2 regions of the Bacillus sp. UNCCL81 genome follow, and region 2 is predicted to be linked to the other one. Evidence: a T-box and tRNA genes for the amino acid it is inferred to sense, from the RefSeq annotation. Region 2 holds a T-box; the other holds one or more tRNA genes.
What was found. The T-box of region 2 lies ahead of asnS (asparagine--tRNA ligase). A T-box ahead of a tRNA ligase gene usually reads a tRNA of that ligase, here a tRNA-Asn.

Region 1 (11,281 bases), on a different contig from region 2:
TTCACTATTTAAAGATATACAACTTGCCCAAAGAGAAATTAATATCCAGTACTATATTATCCAGCGTGATTCGTTAGGAAAGAAACTTAGAGATGAACTTTCGAAAAAAGCAGAAGAAGGTGTGAAAGTACGAGTCCTGTATGATGACATTGGTTCCAAAAGAATTACCCCTTCTTTTTTCAAAGAACTTGTTAAACATGGTGGCGAAGTGAGAGCTTTCTTCCCTTCATTTTTAAGACTCATCAATTTCCGGTTAAATAATAGGAATCACAGAAAACTATGTATTATAGATGGAAAAATTGCTTATATAGGTGGGTTCAATATTGGAAATGAATATCTTGGAATTGATCAGAAATTTGGTTATTGGAGAGACACTCATTTTCGTATAATGGGAGAATCAGTAAACCAAATTCAAGGTAGATTTATTTTAGATTGGCAACAAGCTACTAATCAACCTGTACATAATATAGAAGAATTCTCATTTAATAATGAAAAAAATATTGGAAGTACCCCTATCCAAATTGTTGCTAGTGGGCCAAATTCAGAAACAGAACATTTAAAAAACATGTACGTTAAGTTAATTATGTCTGCCAAAAAATGTGTTTATATTCAAACACCTTATTTTATTCCAGATACAAGTATTATGGATGCGTGTAAAATCGCAATTTTATCCGGTATCGATGTAAGAATAATGATCCCAAGTAAACCTGATCACCCATTCGTGTATTGGGCTTCTCTATCATACGCTGGAGAACTTTTATCGTATGGTGCAAAAATCTTACTTTACGAGAATGGGTTTTTACATGCTAAAACCATCGTTGTTGATCACGAAATAGCTTCAGTAGGAACTACGAATATTGATACACGTAGTTTTAAGTTAAATTTTGAAATTAATGCGATTACCTATTCAGAAGAAAAAGCTTCTGAACTACAAAACTTTTTTTTACTTGATAGTCATCATAGTAGTGAGCTTACAATTGAAAAATATCAAGAGCGATCAGTCTTAATCAGGTTAAAAGAAGCAATCTCACGCCTCTTATCTCCTATATTGTAAATAAAAAACATTACTTAATAGTAATGTTTTTTATTTTATCTTTATAGTTTCAAAATGAAAGGTGATGTGAGCCATTCTGTAGAATAATGGTTATAGTTAACAGATTATTAAAAAATCAAAGAAGGTGAAATATGAGAATTATTAAGAAGATATTTGTATTTTTTTCCACTCTTTCATTTCTATCGATAAGTTTCTTTACAAATCCAACATCTACCTATGCAGCAAATAAAGTTTATACTGTAACTGCAAATAAATTGAATGTCCGTGGTGGGCCTAGTACATCATATAAGTTGATCGGTTCAGTTAAAAAAGGCCAACTTTTAACGGTTATTAATAAACACTCCAATGGATGGTATAAAATTAAGTTTAAAAAGACAATAGGATTTATAAATGGAAAATATGTGATAGCGGAGTTCAATAACGTTAAATCATTAGATAAAAGTATTATTGTTGATTTGAAATATAACACAACTAATAACTTCACTGGCAAACGTATTTATAATTTTAGTCAAGCAATACTTAGGACAAGTACAGCAAAAAAATTAGCAAAAGCAAACGCAATACTTAAAAAACAAGGATATATAATTAAAGTATGGGATGCTTACCGACCTTTATCTGCACAACAAACACTTTGGAACGCATATCCTAATTCGGATTATGTAGCTAAACCTGATCCTAAAAATATCCGTGGACACCAACTTGGTGCAACGGTGGATATAACACTATGTACTTTAGATGGAAAAGAAGTACAAATGCAATCTAATTTCGATGATTTTTCTTCACGAGCATCTCGAAGCTATAAACGAAGCAGTGTACAGGAAAAGAGTTATCATATTATGGATAAGGCAATGAGACAAGTAGGTTTTGTAGGCTATTCTAAAGAATGGTGGCATTACTCAGATAATAATCAAAACTTTAAAGCTATCCAGGTAAATCCTGCAAATTATTAATAAAAAAACTCACTTTTGAATAAAATCAAAAGTGAGTTTTTTTATTAAAATATGTAATTCATATAAAATAGAGTTAACTCTATTTTGTACGATGAACGGTTAAGGTTACTTTACTTGTTTCACACATAAACGTTGAAAGGTGGACAGGTTCCTCATTTGAATCGTAGGCAATTTTTAGGATTTTAAAAAGATTGGCTCCTATATCGCATTCAAGGTAATTGGCATATACTTTTGTCGCTCCTATTACGTCGATAATTTTATCGTTGCTTAGGATTTCTGTATTATAGTCCTTTGAGAGTACTTTATATGTAGATTCGTCTGTTGCAATTTTCTTTTCCAAATCAGGAAAACGAGTTAGTGAATAATGTGCAATATCATAAAAAAGTGGACGTTCATTCACATACATAAGTCGCTCAAGCTCAAGTACTCGACTTCCCTCTTCAACTTTAAGATGTTCTGCAACATCCTTTGATGCCGGGATGACTTCACTTCTAAGGATTCGGGAATTTGGAATCATTCCTAGTTGGTGACTAAACTCTGAGAATCCGCTTACAGATAACAGTTCATTATTAAACTTATTTGAAGCTACAAACGTGCCCCTACGTGGTATGCGTGTTAATGTACCATCCTTCACTAATTCCTCAATGGCCTTTCGAATAGTGATTCGACTGACATTATACATTTCACAAAGCTCAGCTTCTGTGGGAATCTGTTGATCTGGTTTATATTTCCCTTGTTGAATATCATTCTGTAGCATTTGCCTAATCTGCATATAGAGAGGTTGTGGGGTTGAAGAATTTAGGTTCATAATTTTCATCCTATCCGTCAATGTTTTTCAACATTATTATACACTGCCGACTAGTTATCGTCACCATGCACCGAAATAGCCAATTGTTTTTGCAGCCGTTTTAGTTCCCAATTCCAAACACTGTTCGATCGAAAAGCCCTGTAAAGTACCATAAATATATCCAGCTATGAAAGAATCTCCTGCTCCCATCGTATCTACAACGTTATCTTCCAATACACCAAATTGATAAAAATGTTTCCCATCGAAAGCTAGAGATCCATTTTCTCCAAGCGTGGCAACGGCAACCTTGGATCCTTGTGTTTTTACATCCTTTAAAAATCCCCTGATAAACTCATCATCCTTTTTATAAGAAAAAAAGGAATAGTCCACATAACAAGGTAGCGTCTTTACTAAATCGTGCTCTAACTGGTCTGAAAAATCAAATGCAGTAAGCAATCCTTTTTGTTTAAAAAGTGGATAATACTCCTCAACATGTCCCCATATACCAGCGTGGACAAGTTGATGGGTTTGAATAAACTCCTGTTCTTCACCAGTTAATGTGAACTGGGCCATTACCCCTTCATCGTAATCTCCAAAATGGCGGTCATTATTAACCAATTCTACATGGGTAACTGCTGTTTTTCCTATCTTTTTAGAAATAAATGATGTATCGACCCCCTTACTTTGAATCGATTTAATCATTTGTTCACCAAAGGAATCACTTCCAACCCAACCTATATACGAAGAGTCTGCCCCAAGCTCTTTTAAGTAGACAGCAACATTTACCGGATTTCCTCCAGGATACACTTTCTCGTTTGCAAGATAGACATCCATACAGTTATCGCCGACTGTAACAATTCTCATCTAATCCCAACCTTCTTTTTAATCTAAGAAACGAGCACTACTATGTAGTGCCCACTAATTTTTTTAATATTCTACTTTACGGTAGTATCTTCTTAGGTCTAATGAGTGATTTCTTTCCCTTTCAAGGTAAACACTAATTCGACTTAAAACTGCCCAGTTAACACTGACAGAAAAGTGTTTTCTAAATTCCTCACTAATACCTAGCAATTCAAAGTCCTTTGTATCAATAACAGTTAATTGATTCGTAATTTTTTCCGCAAACCTTTCTACTCGATCCATCAATGGTCTTGTTTCATCTTCACCTTTCAGTAAAATAACACTAGTATCTTCAACTACTAGCTCAAGCGTACCATGGAAAAACTCCGCTGCATGGATGGATTTTGTGTGAATCCATTGCATTTCCTCCAAAATGCACATTGCATATGAATAAGTGTTACCCCATAAGTTACCTGAACCCACCATCATATGATAATCTGTATCCTTATGTTTAATAGCAAATTCCTCAGCCTTATTATCAAAGTCTTTTACAGCAGCTAAAATAGCTTGTGGCAACAAGGAAACTTCTTTTGTGAACTGTTCATATTGCTGAAATTCATTGTTATTATACATGAAGCGAAATACTACGATGTACAACAGCATAAAGAATGTATCAAACGAATGTTTTTCCGAGCCGGTTGTAATACAGTAATCTACTACTTGCGTTAATGGAGTATTTGGTTCCGCTACTAAAGCAATTGTAGTAGCCCCTCTTTCTTTACAAAACTCTGCCGCCGCTACAGTTTCTTGTGTTGTCCCTGAAACTGAGGTGAAAATACATACGGAATCCTTTGAAAAGTGCTTATTGTTCATGACCATAAACTCGGCTGCGATTTCGGCATGTACATTGATTGTAGAGTTTGATTCTAAAATATATTTATAAGGATACATCATTGCAATCGTTCCGCCAGCACCAATCAGGAAAAGATTGCTGTAACCTTTTTGACAGATTGAATCTACGATATCCTCAATTTTACTTCTAAATGCAAGTCCTTCTTTTTCTACAAGTTTTAAAAATAACGCTTCATCAAATTTTAACATGGTTAGATCCCCCTAAAACATATTTGTTATGCCTTGTATTATAATTAAATATAACAAATAAAGCAATTGCTTTTTCAAAAAATTAAGAAGCTAGCAAAAGTTCACTAGCTTCCTGAGATAATTGAATTCTTCTTTGTTACTAGATTACCGTCATTTTTCTTATTCGGACCGTACCGTTTTTCCCAGTAAAAGTAAACAGGTAGTCCGGTAGCGATGACAATGAATGCTGCTACCATCCCTTGCCATGGAGCCCAAGTAAACGTACCCCAAGCAAGCCAAGAAGCTCCAAGAATTGCTAAAATCGTCGTTAGTCTCCACATTGGCATCCTGTAAATCGGGTTATAGTCCTCACGCTTACGGCATTTATAAACTGCTACAAAATCCAAAATATTAATCACTAATTGAATTAATGTAAAATAGCCTAGTAAAGTCGTTAAATTAGTTGCAAAAACTAGAATACATGCATAGGTAACTTGAACAATAATTGAAAAACTTGGAGTTTCATACTTTGGATGGACACGACCAAAACGCTGGAAAAACAGCCCGTCCTTCGCCATCGCGTATTCTAACCTAGGCTGAAACATGATACATGAACTTAGTGAGCCTAAAATAACGATAATTGCAGTAATCGCAACAAACGAAGAAGCAATATGAGATAGGCCTGGTATATACTTAACCGCATCAGAAACAGCTGCACTAGAACTCATCAATTTACTAAAAGGCATTAACCCAATTACACAGACTGCAAGCAAAGTATACAAAATTAATACAATAAAGACAGAACTAATCAAGGCACGAGGTAGCGTTTTTCCGGGATTTTTAAATTCACCTGCCATAAAACAAATAGCGGCCATACCGGTATAAGCCCATGTTGTAGCAGAGACACCACCGATTAGACTTGTTTTTACCACTTCTCCATGAGCCGTATAGGAGAAGTTCCCCGGGTGCATATACATTAAACCTAGAACAATAACGATAATGAACGGAATGATTTTCACAGCGGTAATAATTACTTGAAAAAGCCCGCCCTCTTTTACACTTCGATAATGAATTGAAGTAATTATTAAAATTATCGCAACCCCTAACAACTTGCCAGCAACTCCAGAGAAAAACGGGAAAAAGCTTGCCAAGTATGAAACGACTGCTAGAGCCATAATTGAAATTGAAGGTGGATCAAGCGCCCAAAATGTTGCCCATCCATATAAAAAGGCTAAAGGTCTCCAGCCTGCTTTATTCAAATAGACGTAACCGCTTCCATTTTCAGGATAAGCAGTCGACAACTCAGCAAGAACCATCACTTGCGGAATAGCAATAATACCACCAATAATCCAAGCTAAAATAGAAATAGAAGGGGTTCCCGCTGCTTTTGCTACATCACCAGACGAGACAAAGATACCTGATCCTACAGTCGTACCAACAGCAATTGCTAATGCCGACCAAAATCCGAGCTTTCTTGTAAGCGTAGTATTACTCATAAAGGCTCCTCCAAATTTTTAGATTATACAATTCCTAATTCATTTAGTTTAACTAAGGATTTTTTAACAGCATCTAGTGGATTTTGATAGTAAGTTGACCCCATTATTTCAAGAGTGAATGCCCCATCGTATTGGTGCTTTTGCACGCTTTTCACATATTCCCTCCAATGTAAATTACCATCATCTAAAGCAAGATGAGAATCTGTCTTGCTATCACCATCTATTAAATGGAAATGACATAACTCAGGAAGCAATAAGAAAAAATCATCTGGTGTTTCACCCGCCAAGTTCATAGCAACGGTATCAATCATCCCTTTTAAGGAAGGGAATTTTATTTCATCAACCATTCTCTTTAATCCCTGTGTATTAATAATTAAATTAGATTCAAATCTTGTTAAAGGTTCTAGTGCAAGTGTGATCCCCTCGTGCTCTGCCACCTTTGTAATTTGATATATTGATTCACTTACATATTTCCATGATTCTTCTTTTGTTAGGGAGAAATCGCCAATCCCTGAAGTAATTAGCATCTTATCAGTATCCAACTCCACCGCAGAGTGAATATTTTCAATAAAATAATCAATACTCTTTTTTCGCCAATTTGAATCTGAAGCAGCAAGGTTGTATGGATAAATGCATTGTTCTGGAGTATAGCAGACTATTTCCATACTTCTAGCCTTAATTTCTTTCTTTATCTCTCTCAAATTGCAAAGCAAGTTTCTATAAACATAGAGGTGAGGTTCACCAGCCCATAATTCAATGCTACTGATGCCTAATTGGTCCATACAATCAAAAAAATATTGGATAGGATAATGCTTGAATGTAATATTCATCCCTGCTACTTTCATTAATTACCTCCTTTCTTTCAAAGTTGTTTTATTTGTTATGCTTTGTATTATAATCAAGAATAACATAAAATACAATAAATTTTAAAAATTTTTAATATTCATTTTTAAAACCTACAAAGTCCAGATTCCAATCAAACAATGATTTTAAGAAACGGTTTACCAATACTTCTAAAGTTTAGTACCTTACTTCAACTTAACCTATAAAATTCAAACAATTTTTAAACACAAAAAAGGCCTCTACATTACGTAGAAGCCTTATTACTTATTATATAATTTGATGCGGCCGAGAGGACTTGAACCTCCACGGAGAAACCTCCACTAGGCCCTCAACCTAGCGCGTCTGCCATTCCGCCACGACCGCGAATAAACAAAAGTGAGCCATGAAGGATTCGAACCTTCGACCCTCTGATTAAAAGTCAGATGCTCTACCTACTGAGCTAATGGCTCGTAATAACAAAGTTTATAAAATATAGCCTGTTTCTAAAAGACGTTCTTGCCCCAGAGAGCAATTACACTTTCATAATATAAGATATTACAATTATAACTAAAAACCATATATTTTTAAACCAACTTACTGTTTACACGATCGCGTCTAAGATAAAAGCCAATCCCCTTACCTTAAACATATTTATAAAAAACTAAAATGGCTGGGCTACCTGGATTCGAACCAGGGCATGACGGAATCAAAATCCGTTGCCTTACCGCTTGGCTATAGCCCATTGATTTAACTGCATGCTCTACTTCCACGAGTATGCTACATGAACCTGCACCGCAGGATTTTTTTATGTTGTATTGTTTTAACCCCTCGAATCTACTCCTCAAGATAAAAACAATCCGACATTTCGGTATACATCTTTTTATAGAATACGAGTAATCTTCATGAGCTTTTACCTCTTGAATCAACCTCTCAAGATAAAAAACAATCCGACATCCTAAAAAAATACAAATATACTCTATCTTACAAAAAAACAAAATGGCTGGGCTACCTGGATTCGAACCAGGGCATGACGGAATCAAAATCCGTTGCCTTACCGCTTGGCTATAGCCCATTGATTTAGCATCATGAACTAACTCCCTCGAATTAACTACATGAACCCACACCGCAGGATTTTTTTTATGTTGTAATGCCTCTACCTCTCGAATAATCTCCTCAAGATAAAAACAATCCGACATTTCGACACTCATCTTTATAAAAGATACGAATATCCTACATGAACCCACACCGTAGAATTTGTATTGCTTCTACCTCTCGAATTACTCCTCAAGATAAAAAACAATCCGACATTCAATCCAACTCCAACCATCCACTCTTACTAATTTTCTCCAAATAAAGAAAAAAATACTACAATTTGTAGTAATTAGTGGCGGTCCCGACCGGGATCGAACCGGCGATCTCCTGCGTGACAGGCAGGCATGTTAACCGCTACACCACGGGACCATATGAAGTTAATGGTGGAGGATGACGGGCTCGAACCGCCGACCCCCTGCTTGTAAGGCAGGTGCTCTCCCAGCTGAGCTAATCCTCCAGGATAAAATGGTGACCCGTACGGGACTCGAACCCGTGTTACCGCCGTGAAAGGGCGGTGTCTTAACCGCTTGACCAACGGGCCAAAAAAAAATATGGCAGAGAAGAAGGGATTCGAACCCTCGCACCGCGTAAACGATCTACACCCTTAGCAGGGGCGCCCCTTGAGCCACTTGGGTACTTCTCTATAATAATGGCTCCGCAGGTAGGGTTCGAACCTACGACCACTCGGTTAACAGCCGAGTGCTCTACCACTGAGCTACTGCGGAAAAATACTAATCTTTTCATCAGGTGCTGAAACATGATGACAAGTATTAATATAAACTAAATGCATATTAGATGTCAACACTATTTATATAGTTTTAATGGACTTTTGCATAATCCACATACATAGCGGTTTATGTCCACTTTTCTTTTTCTTAAGAAAGCTTGCCCACACCCTGAACATCTATATTTATACTTATATGAATGCGTTCTTTTTTTTATTGAATTTAGTGGTTTGCAATACCTAGGAGCACCTACCTTTTTTAATAGCTCTTTAAAATCTCTATCTTCGTGTTTATAGCCTTTCTTCATAATATGAAGATGATAATGACAGAGCTCGTGTAATATGATCCCTTTTAACTCTTCAATTCCGTGTTCTTCATAATAAAACTTATTTAATTCGATATTGCTTGTTTTTAATAAATACCTACCACCAGTTGTCCTCAATCTAGTATTAAAAGAAGCTTGGTGGAGAAATGGTCGATCGAAATAAGTGATTGATAGTTCTTCAACCAGTTTTTGTATCTCCTCATTATCCATTTATGAATCTCCATCCTTTTTTTCTCTTTATTCTAACTGAACAACTCACAAATTCTTGGGTATGCGCATACATTAAACTTACAAATGAGAATTTCAAAAGATCTTATTAGTACGATTTATGCTAAATGGGCTGCTCTTAGTAAATCTCTCTACAACGGCGTAATTTTTACTATCAAAATGAACAATACAGTTATCCTTTTTATACAATGTATCGGAAGGTTACCCCTCACTCATTTATTTCATCGCCCATCCTCAAAAAAGATGGGCGAAGATTTTTAAGTTGGAGGTTTTCATCATGGTAATGCCTAGTTGGCTTAAAACTCAAATTCAAAAAGCATTTTATGAAAAAAACCGTTATCAAATTAAATTATTGAATCAATGTTGGTTTTATTATCAAAAAATTAAGCTTTGACGATTTCTTTCGATTCAATTGGTAGCATAGATAAACCTACTCTTTGTTTCTTTTGGTCTACTTCAGCAATCCATACTTTTACTACTTGACCTACCGATACAACATCAAGTGGGTGCTTAATAAATTTACTACTCATTCTAGAAATATGAACAAGGCCATCGTTCTTTAATCCAATATCAACAAACGCACCAAAATCGACTACGTTTCTTACTGTTCCTTCAAGTTCCATCCCTATTTTTAGGTCTTCAATTTGAAGAACATCTTGGCGAAGGATTGGTGCTGCTAATTCATCTCGTAAATCTCTTTCAGGTTGCATTAATGATGCAAAAATATCTTTTAACGTAATTTCACCAATATCTAGTTGCTCTGATACTTCTTTTAAATTAATCGTTTTTAACTGTTCTTTCAATTCATTTGAACCAATTTGACTCGTTGAGAAATTTAATTGCTTTAATAATTTTTTTACTTGTATGTAACTCTCCGGGTGAATACTTGTACGGTCTAATGGCTCATCTCCTTCAAGAACACGTAAAAATCCAATACATTGCTCATATGTTTTAGCGCCTAATCTCGGTATTGTTTTAAGCTCTTTTCGGTTTGTAATTTTTCCTTTTTCATCACGATAATTAACAATATTTTTCGCTACTGTTTTAGACAAGCCCGATACGTATTGAAGTAATGAAACTGATGCTGTATTTACATTTACACCAACTTGGTTAACAGAAGTTTCAACGACAAATGATAATGATTCATTTAAGCTCTTTTGAGACACATCGTGTTGATATAATCCTACCCCAACAGATTTCGGATCAATTTTAACTAGTTCTGCTAATGGATCTTGTAGTCTTCTAGCAATTGATACAGCGCTTCGTTCCTCAACTTGGAAATCTGGGAACTCTTCTCTTGCTAGCTCAGATGCTGAATAAACACTTGCGCCAGCTTCATTTACGATTACATAGTAAGTATTATTTTTCATTTCTTTTAAAATACCAGATATAAACAGCTCTGTTTCTCTCGAAGCCGTACCATTTCCAATTGCGATCATTTCTATTTTATATTTGATAAGAATATCTTTAATTTTTGCAATTGCTTGTTCTCGTTTATTTCTTTGAACCTCTTCCCTTTCTCCTCTGAAAGGATGAGGGTAAATCACATCTATTTTGAGTACTTTGCCCGTCTCATCTACTACTGCTAGTTTACAACCTGTACGAAATGCAGGGTCTACTCCTAGAACGATTTTCCCTTTTAATGGTGGTTGTAGTAATAATGAACGCAAGTTTTCTGAGAAAATATTAATCGCGTGTGAATCAGCTTTTTCAGATAATTCTTTACGAATCTCTCTTTCAATTGAAGGCTGAATTAATCTTTTATATGCATCTTCAACGACTTCCATTAAGATTGGTCGTACAAAAGTATCCTTTGTAATAACTCTTTTTTCTAAGTATAAAATAATCTCATCAAAAGGAGATTGAATTGCAACCTTTAAAA
Region 2 (12,941 bases):
TAGTGTACAAAAGTTAAAAGAAAAGGCTGCTAGCTTTGGAAAGAATGTTTTACTTGTATACGGTGGTGGAAGTATTAAGAGAAATGGCCTATACGATCAAATAGTAGGCATACTTAAAGAAGCTAATAAAACAGTTTATGAACTAAGCGGAGTTGAACCAAATCCGAAATTATCAACAGTTCATAAAGGTATACAAATTTGTAAAGACGAAAATATCGACTTTGTTTTAGCTGTTGGTGGTGGTTCTGTCATCGACTGTACAAAAGCTATTGCAGTTGGAGCGAAATTTGATGGTGAGATTTGGGATGTTATTACACGTAAAGCATTCCCAACAGATGCATTAAAATTTGGAACAGTATTAACGCTTGCAGCAACTGGTTCAGAAATGAACGCTGGGTCAGTTATTACAAATTGGGAAACAAATGAAAAATTAGGTTGGGGAAGTAAATTTAGTTACCCAACATTTTCAATTCTAGATCCTCAAAATACGTTTACAGTACCTCGTGATCAAACAGTTTATGGATCAGTGGATATCATGTCACATGTTATTGAGTCATATTTCCACCATGGAACGAATACAAAAATTCAAGATCGTTTCTGTGAAGGTATTTTAAAAACAGTTATTGAAACTGCTCCGATCGCAGTCGAGAAATTGGATGATTATGAAGCGCGTGAAACGCTATTATATAGTGGAACAATGGCATTAAATGGAATCTTAAGTATGGGTGTTCAAGGTGATTGGGCTACACATAATATTGAGCATGCCGTTTCTGCAGTAACAGATATTCCACACGGCGGAGGATTAGCAATTATTTTCCCTCATTGGATGGAATATGTAATGAGCGAAAATGTTGATCGTTTCTGTCAATTTGCAGAAAGAGTATTTGATATTAAGCAAGAATCAATGTCAAAAGAAGAATTGGCATTGGCTGGTATTAAAGCTTTACGCACTTTCTGGAACTCGATCGGTGCGCCAAGTCGTTTAAGCGAGTACGGTATTACAAAAGAGCAACTACCTGAAATGGCTGCTAAAACGGTTAAATATGGACCATTTGGTAACTTCAAAAAATTAGATCAAGAAGATGCATTAAAAATTTTAGAGGCAGCTCTTTAAGAATAAAAACTGGACAGAGAAATAACTCTGTCCAGTTTTTATATTGAATGATGTTTAACGCCAATAGTATTTAAAAAGGAAGAAACAATTGAATAGTAATCATCTTTGTTTTCATTTAAACTCATAGCGTGTGCACCATTTTCAGCAATGAATAATTCTCTCTTGTTTTGATTTTTCGCTTCAAATAATTTAAGTGTATGTGTAAATGGAATATAAGGGTCTGGTTTACTATGAACAAATAAAACGGGATTTTTAATATTATGAGTTGCCAGTAAAGGGGAAATATCCTTAATGAAAAATCCATTCCGAAGCTTTAACCAAATGCTAGAAACTGGAAGGATTGCCCATTTAGGAAGTTTATAATCCATTTTCAAACGATATGTAAGCTGTTCCTCAAATGTAGAGAACGCGCAGTCTGAAATATAGAAAGCTGCAGAATCCTCAACAAAACCAGCATATTGTAACATTGTGCAAGCTCCCATTGACTCCCCATGAATGCCAAGAACAATCTCACCTTTTAAATCCTTTAAATAGTGAACCACAGATTGTAAGTCAAATTTCTCATAATATCCATAGCTAGTTGTATGCCCACCTGACTCCCCATGTCGCCTATGATCATAAGTGAGTACATTAAAGCCAAGCTTTAAAAATAGCTCAGCATATTTAATTGAGTTATTCTTATTGACCGTTACACCATGTGTAATAATGACCCAATTATTTGTATCAAAGGCCTCAAACAAGTATCCCCTTAATTCATACCCATAACGAGATTCAATAGAAAAGGATTGTTTTTGAACAGAACGATACAATCCTTCATCAAATCGGAAATTTTCCAACTCGCGCTGATAAATAAACTCAAGTGAATTTGTTTTCATAAACAAAACTTGCTGCGTAAAATAATAGCCAACTCCAATAAAATAAACGAGAAAAAGAACAGCTACAACAAGCCAGATCATCATAATAGAACCATCATCCTCTAACCAAAAAGAATATCAAGAATTGTCGTTAACTCACCGCGGGTTTTACCATCTAAAATTGAAGGATTATAAACCTCAACAAAACCGCAATTTAAACAAGATACAAATAAAAAATGATTATAATCAATATCTAGTAACTTACTTATACCTGAACCAGACATTGATACTTCTTTAGTTTTAGCGTGAGTATGTTTACATTTCGAACAAACAAATTTATCCTTTAACAATTCTTCTGCTCTAGCCATAAATAAAACCCTCCTTTTTAGTAAAGTGTATCATAGGAAGAAGAAAATTTAATAAAGGGAATTTGACAATTAAATCAAGAATGACAATTTTGAAAATTGAACATTGTCGCTTAATGTTCATAAATACCCTTCCAATGATCTAACAAGATTCATGAGTAATGGAGTTTGATTACCCATAAGGTGTCTATGAGGAAGTAACAAAGAGAAAAAGAAGGAGCTTGGTTCCACATGATGTGTTCATGTAGAAGTAAAAAGCGAAAGTGTGAAATGCTGTATATCAAATAGATTCAACTAATTTAAGATGTTTAAAAGTAGAGATTCAAATGAATATATTTTAGGGGACAACTAGACAAGCGATTATGATTTATGATAAATTATACAAGAAAAATTCCTTTAAAAACTACATATTTTAAATCGATGAAAAGGAAAGTAGTTTTTGCTATATTCGATAGCGAGCTAGGGACGGTGGAAGCCTAGTGATGAAGCATGAATGAAGAACACCTTTGAGTTCTAACCGAAAGGGAACACTTAAGTAGGCTTAGACGTTACCAGCACGTTATTAACTGGGATAAGCGATGTTAGCTTTAAAGTTGGTCATATTATGACAATTTGGGTGGTACCGCGGAAGTTAGTCTTTCGTCCCTTTTATAGGGATAGAAGGCTTTTTTTATTGGAAATTAATATAAGGAGGCAAATTATGATAAAGACTGTAGTGAAAGATTTATACAGAAATCAAGAAAAATTTAAAGACAACACTGTTCAAATTTCAGGATGGATTCGTACTCTTCGTGATTCTAAAACGATTGGTTTTATGGAGTTAAATGACGGTACATTCTTTAAGAGTGTACAAATCGTTTTTGAGGACAATTTAGATAACTTCAAAGAAATTACAAAGCTACCTATAAGCTCAACTGTTTTAGTAGAAGGTGAATTTATTCCAACTCCGGAAATGAAACAACCTTTTGAAATTAAAGCGACAAAAATTGTGATTGAAGGATTATCAGATACAGATTATCCATTACAAAAAAAGAGACATTCTCTTGAATATTTAAGAACAATCGCTCATTTACGTCCAAGAACGAATGCATACTCAGCGGTTTTCAGAGTAAGATCACTTGCATCATATGCTATTCATAAATTCTTCCAAGAAAAAGGATATGTATATGTACATACACCAATCATTACAGGAAGTGACACAGAAGGCGCAGGAGAGATGTTCCGTGTGACAACAATGGATTTGAACCAACTTCCAAAAACCGAAGGCGGAAAAGTGGATGATAAAGGGGATTTCTTCGGCAAAGAAACTAACTTAACGGTAAGTGGCCAATTAAATGGAGAAGCTTATGCCCTTGCTTTCCGTAATGTGTATACATTTGGTCCGACTTTTAGAGCAGAAAATTCAAATACTGCACGACATGCCGCAGAATTCTGGATGATTGAGCCGGAAGTTGCTTTTGCAGAACTACCAGATATCATGGATCTTGGTGAAGACATGGTTAAGTTTGTCATTAATTATGTATTTGAACATGCACCTGAAGAAATGGACTTCTTTAATAGCTTTATTGATAAAACTCTTATTGAAAGATTAAAGAATGCATTAGAGTCTGACTTTGGTAGAGTTACTTATACTGAAGCTGTTGAATTATTACAGAAATCTGGTAAAAAGTTTGACTACCCTGTTGAATGGGGAACAGATTTACAAACTGAACATGAACGTTACCTAAGTGAGGAAATTTACAAGCGTCCTGTATACGTGACTGACTATCCGAAAGAAATCAAAGCATTTTATATGAGAGCGAATGAGGATGGCAAGACAGTAGCAGCGACCGACTTATTAGTTCCTGGTATTGGCGAGTTAATCGGAGGAAGTCAACGTGAAGAAAGAGAAGACGTCCTTGTAGAGCGAATCAAAGAACTTGGTATGAATGAAGAAGATTACTGGTGGTATCTAGAGCTTAGAAAATACGGTGCTACAAAACATTCTGGTTATGGAATTGGATTTGAGCGACTTGTTATGTATTTAACAGGAATGAAAAACATCCGTGATGTAATACCATTCCCACGTACACCAGGAAATGCAGATTTTTAATATAAAAATGAACAATAGGATGCTGCGGCATCCTATTATTTTTATGAAGAACAAAGAATCTGAGTTTTAGCATTTGAAAAAAGAGAAATAGTAGTTTTATAATATAACAAAAGATGAAATACTTCTCTTTCTACTATAAATTAATGATAAAATAATGGAAATGGAAGGTGAAATAAAATGAAAAAAAGAAAACCACAGCAACCTGTAAAACCGGCGTATGAACAGAAGGAAAAAATATCATTAGGATCATTAATGAATGAAGAAATTCTTCAAAAATTAAAAAATACAAAAAAACAATTACAAGAAAATGAAACAAAGCAAAAAGAGGAAGAAGAAGCACGTATTCGTGAAGAAAAGAGATTACGTGAGAAAAATAAATCATTCGAAGAGTTATTAAACGAGAGTAATATCTCTTGGAAGGACTTTAAATAAGACGCTAATGGCGTCTTATTTTTTTTACATTAATTTAATCATTTTTTTTATAAGGAATTTCACATTATGAAATTTTTTGATTGTTCAAAATTTTATAATTTTTTATAGTGAAATTAAGTTAAATAAAAAGGTAGTAGGTGGTGTAAAAAATTTAAGATAGTGAAATTGATCTTTTTGAAAGCGCTTTAAAAAAATTTCCGAATTCGATTTAAAAAACAAATGTTAAAAAAATTACATATCGGAGTGGAGGAATTATTAAATGGGTATTCGTACAGGGGCGCAATATATTGATGGACTAAAATCTAGAAAGCCAGAGGTATGGCTAGGTGGAGAAAAGGTAGAAGATATCGTAAACCATCCAGTTTTCAAACAACCGATTCTTGAGATTGCAAAATTATATGATATGCAGTTCGATCCAGCTTATCAAGACAAAATCACACATATTTGTGAAGAAACTGGTGAGCGAATTTCTAATGCATTTCTAGTGCCTAAATCATCTGAAGATATTAAAAAGCGTGGAGATTTGTTCGAAGCATATGCAAAGTCAACATTTGGTTTAATGGGAAGAACACCTGATTTCTTGAACATTGTTTTAACTTCAATGGCAAGTAATTCATGGTTTTTAGATAAATATAATCCAGAGTGGTCAAAAAATGTCCAAAATTATTTCAAATTTGTTCGTGATAACGACATCTTCTTAACGCACGCAATTATTAATCCACAAAATGATCGTAGCAAGCCATCTTATGAACAAAAAGATTTATTTACTCATTTAGGTGCTGTTGAAGAAACGGTTGATGGATTAGTCGTTAGAGGAGCTAAAATGCTTGCAACATTAGCGCCAATTACAGATGAAGTCATTATTTATTCATTCCCTGGTTTCCACGAAGGCGATGAGCGGTATGCTTTAGCATTTGCACTTCCGATTGACACGCCAGGATTAAAAATTTTATGTAGAGAGCAGATGCAAGATGGTAAAAGATCATTTTTTGATCATCCATTAGCATCTAGATTCGAAGAAATGGATGCTGTTCTTGTATTTGAGGATGTGTTAATTCCTTGGAATCGTGTATTTATTCATAATAATGTTGAAGCTGCAAATAATCTATACCCAAAAACAGGTATTGCACAACAGCCTGCTCACCAGTCTGGCGTAAGAGGCTACGTAAAATTAGCTTTTGCAGTAGAGGTAGCATGTAGGTTAGCTGATTCAATTGGAGTAGATGTTTATTTAAATGTCCAAAATGACTTAGGTGAATTACTACAATCAGTTGAAACAATTCGTGCGTTACTTCGAGTTTCTGAAATAGAGTATGAGACATTACCTTCAGGCGAAGTAAGACCGGCATGGGAACCACTTGAGACAATTCGTGGCTTGCTTCCAACTATGTACCCAAGAGCAATTGAAGTGATTCAAACAATTGGTGCAGGTGGCTTATTAATGTCACCAACAGAAGCAGACTTTGAACATCCTGAGCTAAGAGATGCTATGGATAAATACTATGTTGGACGTGAAGGTGTATCCTCTTTAGACCGAATTCAATTATTCAAACTTGCATGGGATTTATGTGGAGAAGCTTTCGGACAAAGAGCACTTCAATATGAAAGATACTATACTGGTGATCCAATTCGAAAAAGAGCAATTTACTATAACCAAATGAAACGTAAGAAAACGTTTAGTATGGTGGACGATGCGTTAAACGGAGCAAAAAACTTAAAAGGAGTATCGACTAATCTAGCGAATTCTAAAGTTAACTGATTAATTTTAGAAAGCAGGGATTTTATGAAATTTTTAAGCACCAAAGAGGAGGGGATCTAATGATCTCTTCAGTTCAAAAGATTTCTAGAATATTAGATTGCTTTACAGTAGAAGAACCAGTCCTAGGAAATTTAGAAATAGCTGAAAAGTTAAATATGAATGCAAGCTCGGTCCATCATTTAGTTCGAACTCTTTGTGCTGAAGGGATTTTAATTCAGGATAGTAAGAAAAAGTATCGACTCGGTTGGAAGCTGCTTGAATGGAGTAATCACGTTATGTATCAGCAAGACATATATAGTGAAGCCATTCCATTATTAGAAAATCTATTAAAAAATTATGATAGTACCGTTCATATCGGAATGTTTGATAAAGGGGACGTAAGATTTGTCTTAAAAGTTTCCTCTAAACATTCGATCCCTGTCCCAACATTTATAGGTGCTAAACGGCCTGCCTATTGTACGAGTACCGGTAAAATTCTACTATCATATAATCCAGCATACTTAAAAACAACGATTGAAAGAGGCTTTAAAGCTTATACAACAAATACAATTACGACTATTGATGCATTAAAAAAAGAAATGACTGCGATTAAAGAGAATGGCTATAGCATTAGCAACAATGAAAATGATCTAGGATTATTCGGAATTGCAGCTCCAATTCAAACATATACCGGTCAAACTTTTGCAGCATTAAATATGGTTGGACCAGTTTCGTATATGATGAGCCAAGACATTGGTAGAATGATTCAGGATGTTGTGAAAACTGCTAAAACAGTCTCAAATCAGCTTGGTTATATTAATGCATAATGATAGCGCTTACTTAAATTCAAATAAAAATGATTAATTGGAGGATTAGAGATGAATCTTAAAAGTCGAGTTTTTAATATTTTCAAATTGATTGAGGATAATAAAGAGCTATTAAAACCACCAGTTAATAATAAAGTTATTTGGGAAGATTCAGAGTATGCTGCAATGATTATTGGAGGTCCAAATAAACGTAGAGACTTCCATATCGATCCTGCAGATGAATTTTTCTATCAAATTAAAGGCAATTGCTATGTTGAGTGTATTACACCGGATGGTAAGCGTGAAGTTGTAACAGTAGGAGAAGGTGAAATTTTTATGCTTCCTTCTTTTGTTCCACATTCACCTCATAGAGTAAAAGATTCATATGGAATTGTGCTTGAACGAAAAAGAGCAGAAGGTGAATTAGAAAGCTTTGTTTGGTTCTGTGATGAGTGTAATGAAGAAATGCATAAAACGACAGTTCAATTAACGGATATTGGTACGCAAGTAAAAGAAGCAATTGAACATTTCAATGCTAGCCTTGAATTAAGAACATGTAAAAACTGTGGTCATGTCATGAAAGAGGAAGCGGATGAATGGGTATGCGTATAGATTTTCATACACACATAATTCCTTTTGATTTACCGAATTTTTTTGAAAAATACGGTCATGAAAGATGGCCTATTTTACAACCGACATGTTCATGCGGTGCCAATATTATGGTTGCTGGAAAAGTATTTAGGGAAGTAACTGATCAAGTTTGGAGTCCTGAAAAGAGAATTGAGGATATGAATAATGAGGATGTAACAATGCAAGTGCTATCGCCAATTCCAGTTACCTTTTCGTATTGGGCACCAGCTTCAGTTGCATTGGAAATGGCTCAGATTCAAAATGATTTCATTGCAAATACAGTGAAAAAAAATCCTTCAAAGTTTATTGGATTAGGGACAGTACCAATGCAGAACGCTGAAATAGCTATTCAAGAAATGGATCGCTGTATTCATACGCTTGGATTAAGTGGACTAGAAATTGGTACAAATGTAAATGGAACAAATTTAGACAGTGATGAGTTTAGTCCATTTTTTGAAATGGCTGAAAAATGGAATGTCCCATTGTTTATTCATCCGTGGGAAACATTAGCGAAGGATCGAACTCCAGATCATAACTTTATGTACACGGTTGGAATGCCGAGCGAAACAGCTTTAGCTGCAGCTAGCTTAACATTTGGCGGAGTGATTGAAAAATATCCGAAATTAAAGATTTGTTTTGCACATGGCGGGGGATCATTCCCATTTATTCTACCTCGATTAGATCAAGGATGGAAGGTATGGCCTCATTTGCGGAAAACGGCCTATCCACCAAGTCATTATGTAAATAATTTCTATTTTGATTCTCTTCACTATGATCCTATTAATATTCAATTTTTAATTAACCGATTTGGTTATGACAAAATTGTGATGGGCTCGGATTATCCTTTCTTATTAAGGGAAACGCCACCCGGAAGAGTGATTAATCAAATGGATATTAATAAAGAAATGAAAGAAGCGATATTAGGCAAAAATGCCCTGAAATTTTTAAATATTAAGGAGGCAGATTTACTTCATGGAAAACAAAGTATTGACTCCAGAAGATAGATTAATAAGTTTAGGTTATGCACTTAAACCAATAAGACCGGCTTCAGGTAATTATGTAAAGTCTGTTCGTACTGGTAATCTACTATTTACATCTGGTCAAGGTGTAGATGAATACCATGGGAAAGTTGGACGAGAGTTAACGCTCGAGGAAGGTTATGCTGCTTCTAGAGAGTCAATGTTAAATTTAATTAGTGTATTAAAGTACGAATTAGGTGAACTTTCGAAAGTAAAACGTATTGTAAAAATATTAGGTTTCGTAAATAGCACAGAAGATTTCTATGATCATCCGAAAGTGATGAATGGAGCTTCTGACCTTTTAGTAGAAGTGTTTGGTGAAAGAGGAAAACATGCTAGGTCTGCTGTTGGGATGGCACAGCTTCCACATAATACAGCGATCGAAATTGAAATGGTAGTAGAAATAGAGGATTGAAAAATTTGGTGGCACTCGTGTCACCTTTTATTCTATTAGAATGGTAGGTGCCTATTATGCAAGTTACAGAGAAGAAAAATAAAACATTACCGATTGATTGTAAGCATTTTATTGATGGACAATCTATTCCTTCCTTTAATCAAAAAACATTTTTAAATATTAATCCAGCGACCGAAGAAGTGCTAGGTTCTGTTTCTGAAGGTGGCGAGTTAGAAATTGATCTAGCAGTAAAAGCAGCAAAACGAGCTTTAAAAGGTGAGTGGAAACAATTTACTAGCAATCAAAGAGCGGCAGTATTAAGAAAAATCGGCGACGGAATATTAGCTCGAAAAGAAGAATTAGCGGCGTTAGAGGCAATGGATACTGGAAAGCCATATGATCTTGCTTTAGAAGTTGATATTACTAGATCGGCTCATAATTTTTATTTTTTCGCTGACTATATTACAACGTTAAGCTCTGAGTCTCATATGCAAGATCAAACTGCCTTACATTATACATATCGTAGGCCAGTTGGTGTAGTTGGGATGATTAACCCATGGAATCTACCTTTATTATTATTGACATGGAAGCTTGCACCTTGTTTAGCGGCTGGCAATACAGCAGTTATGAAGCCAGCTGAATGGACACCAATGACAGCTACAGTCTTAGCTGAAATTTGTAAAGATGCAGGCGTACCTGACGGAGTTGTAAATGTCGTACACGGATTTGGTGCAAATGCGGCAGGTTCAGCTTTAACAGAGCACAGAGATGTTGATGCCATCACATTTACTGGTGAAACAAAAACAGGTTCAGCAATTATGAAGGCGGCAGCTCCAACGTTAAAAAAATTATCGTTTGAGCTTGGTGGAAAAAATCCAAACATCATCTTTGCTGATTCAGATTTAGACGAAGTGATTGAAACAACTTTAAAATCATCTTTCATGAATCAGGGAGAAGTTTGTTTATGTGGATCTAGAATTTACGTCCAGAGATCAATCTTTGATGAATTTATTGATAAATTTGTCGCAAAAACAAAGGAATTAAAAATTGGCGATCCATTTGAAGAAGGCACAAAAGTCGGTGCGGTCATTAGTAAAGAACATTATGAAAAAGTGTTATCTTATATCGAGATTGCAAAAGAAGAAGGCGGAACTATTTTAACAGGTGGTAGTAGACCAGCATCAATTGAAAAAGGGTGCTTTATCACACCGACAATCATTACTGGGCTAAGTCGTGATTCTAGATGTGTAAGAGAAGAAATATTTGGTCCCGTCGTAACAGTTATGCCTTTTGATTCGGAAGAAGAAGTGATTGAATGGGCAAATGATACTCATTATGGTTTAGGTGCAACAATTTGGACAAATGATTTACGCAGAGCCCACCGTGTTGCTCATCAAATCGAGGCCGGAATTATTTGGGTAAACACTTGGTATTTAAGAGATTTACGTACACCATTTGGAGGAATGAAGCAAAGCGGTTTAGGTCGTGAAGGTGGAATTCATAGCTTTGAGTTTTATAGTGAATTATCGAATATCACGATTAAATTATAAGAATTAAAAAGGGACGTGAGAAAGTGAAGATTACTAGTGTAGACGAGCTTACGATTCTGCTACAAGAAGCAGAAGAGAGTGGAGTTAGTATAAAAGCTTTAACTGAAGTTTTTCCTGGATTAACTGAAAGGGAAGCCTATCAAATTCAATTAACAAATGTTGAAGAAAAATTGAAAAAAGGGCAGAAAATTATCGGGAAAAAAATTGGATTAACTTCGATTGCCATGCAGGAGTTATTAGGGGTAGATGAGCCAGATTACGGTCACTTACTAACAGATATGAATATTCCTAATTTCGGTGAAGTACAAGTTGCAAATATGATTTTACCAAAAGTAGAAGCTGAAATTGCATTTGTCTTAAAAAAAGACTTAATCGGTCCAAATATTACATTTGAGGATGTAGTAAATGCAACAGATTATATTGTCCCTGCAATTGAGGTAGTTGATAGTAGAATTGAAAATTGGAAGATTCGATTAGAGGATACAGTAGCCGATAACGCTTCATCATGCTTATTTGTTCTTGGCAATGAGCGTTTCGATGTAAAGGAAATTGACTTACCGAATGTTACGATGGAATTATATCGTAACGAAGAATTGATGAATTCAGGTAAGGGAGAAGCAGTGTTAGGAAACCCAATTCATTGTGTAGCATGGTTAGCCAATAAATTAAGCGAATTTGAAATCTCTCTAAATGCAGGAGAAATTATTTTATCAGGAGCTTTATCAGCTGCAATTAATGTAAATGCTGGGGACTTATTTACTGCGAAGTTTCCATTATTAGGTGACGTCTCGATTTCATTTAAATAAATGAGGTGCTATTTATGAATAAATTAAAAGTTGGAATCATTGGTTCGGGGAATATTGGAACAGATTTAATGATGAAATTACAGAATAATCCATTTCTAGAATTAACAGCAATGATCGGAATTGATCCAGAATCTGATGGGTTAAATCGTGCAAAAGAATTAGGAATTGAAGTAATCGATAATGGTATTCAAGGTTTCATTGAACGAAAAGAACTGGCTGATTTATTGTTTGATGCGACTTCTGCAAAAGCTCATTTTCATCATGCAAAAGTACTTGGTGAATTAAAGAAGCGTGTGATCGATTTAACGCCAGCGGCAATTGGGCCATTTGTCGTACCACCTGTCAATTTAGGTTCACATATAGTCGAAAAAAATGTCAATTTAATAACATGTGGTGGGCAAGCAACGATCCCAATCGTTCATGCAGTAGGTCAAATTGCAGAAGTTGAATACGCTGAAATCGTTGCAACAATTAGCTCAAGAAGTGCCGGTCCTGGTACACGTGCTAATATCGATGAGTTTACTGTAACAACGGCTCGAGGACTTGAAGAGATTGGTGGGGCTAAAAAAGGAAAAGCGATCATTATTTTAAATCCTGCAGAACCGCCAATTATGATGAGAGATACAGTTTATTGCAAAGTTACGAATGAAGATTTTAACCATGAAAGCATGATTCAATCCGTTAAGCAAATGGTGAAAAAGGTTCAAGCGTATGTTCCAGGGTACCGTTTAAGAATGGATCCAATTATAGATGGTTCAACTGTAACTGTTTATTTAGAAGTTCAAGGATCAGGGGACTACTTACCAAGCTATGCAGGAAACTTAGATATTATGACTGCATCAGCAGTAAAAGTAGCAGAAGAGATTGCACAATATGAAGTTGTAAAAACCGTTTAAAAAATCGCCTAAAGAAAGTGAGGGAGTGCAATGTTTGGAAAAGAAGTTATTGTAACTGAAGTAGCACTTCGAGATGGAAGTCATGCAATTGCACATTCATATACAGTAGATCAAGTCGTTCGAATTGCGAAGGCTCTTGATGATGCAAAAATGCCTTATATTGAAGTATCACATGGAGATGGTTTAGGTGGTTCTTCACTACAATATGGTTTATCAACAACAAATGAATTTGAATTGATCGAAGC

Region 1: it has a tRNA-Asn gene. The T-box ahead of asnS (asparagine--tRNA ligase) is inferred to sense a tRNA for this amino acid. The anticodon was not compared.

What each region holds. Positions count from the first base shown of each region.
Region 1 is NZ_FOMF01000016.1:47,915-59,195, reverse strand. It holds gene cls (cardiolipin synthase) at 1-1,054, shown strand, start outside; gene BM319_RS22535 (M15 family metallopeptidase) at 1,186-2,004, shown strand; gene BM319_RS22530 (GntR family transcriptional regulator) at 2,084-2,812, opposite strand; gene frlD (fructoselysine 6-kinase) at 2,873-3,655, opposite strand; gene BM319_RS22520 (SIS domain-containing protein) at 3,719-4,732, opposite strand; gene BM319_RS22515 (amino acid permease) at 4,837-6,207, opposite strand; gene BM319_RS22510 (TIM barrel protein) at 6,231-7,052, opposite strand; tRNA gene BM319_RS22505 (tRNA-Leu) at 7,331-7,413, opposite strand; tRNA gene BM319_RS22500 (tRNA-Lys) at 7,427-7,499, opposite strand; tRNA gene BM319_RS22495 (tRNA-Gln) at 7,697-7,771, opposite strand; tRNA gene BM319_RS22490 (tRNA-Gln) at 8,027-8,101, opposite strand; tRNA gene BM319_RS22485 (tRNA-Asp) at 8,415-8,490, opposite strand; tRNA gene BM319_RS22480 (tRNA-Val) at 8,503-8,578, opposite strand; tRNA gene BM319_RS22475 (tRNA-Glu) at 8,588-8,662, opposite strand; tRNA gene BM319_RS22470 (tRNA-Ser) at 8,674-8,764, opposite strand; tRNA gene BM319_RS22465 (tRNA-Asn) at 8,772-8,846, opposite strand; gene BM319_RS22460 (SprT family protein) at 8,926-9,381, opposite strand; gene cmpA (cortex morphogenetic protein CmpA) at 9,683-9,793, shown strand; gene BM319_RS22450 (Tex family protein) at 9,783-11,281, opposite strand, start outside.
Region 2 is NZ_FOMF01000002.1:80,082-93,022, forward strand. It holds gene BM319_RS00485 (iron-containing alcohol dehydrogenase) at 1-1,114, shown strand, start outside; gene BM319_RS00490 (alpha/beta hydrolase) at 1,153-2,070, opposite strand; gene BM319_RS00495 (zinc ribbon domain-containing protein) at 2,091-2,336, opposite strand; T-box leader at 2,745-2,983, shown strand; gene asnS (asparagine--tRNA ligase) at 3,034-4,425, shown strand; gene BM319_RS00505 (YqkE family protein) at 4,603-4,857, shown strand; gene BM319_RS00510 (4-hydroxyphenylacetate 3-hydroxylase family protein) at 5,117-6,616, shown strand; gene BM319_RS00515 (IclR family transcriptional regulator) at 6,676-7,422, shown strand; gene BM319_RS00520 (3-hydroxyanthranilate 3,4-dioxygenase) at 7,474-8,013, shown strand; gene BM319_RS00525 (amidohydrolase family protein) at 7,998-9,035, shown strand; gene BM319_RS00530 (RidA family protein) at 9,004-9,465, shown strand; gene BM319_RS00535 (aldehyde dehydrogenase) at 9,522-10,994, shown strand; gene BM319_RS00540 (2-keto-4-pentenoate hydratase) at 11,018-11,800, shown strand; gene BM319_RS00545 (acetaldehyde dehydrogenase (acetylating)) at 11,815-12,696, shown strand; gene dmpG (4-hydroxy-2-oxovalerate aldolase) at 12,727-12,941, shown strand, end outside.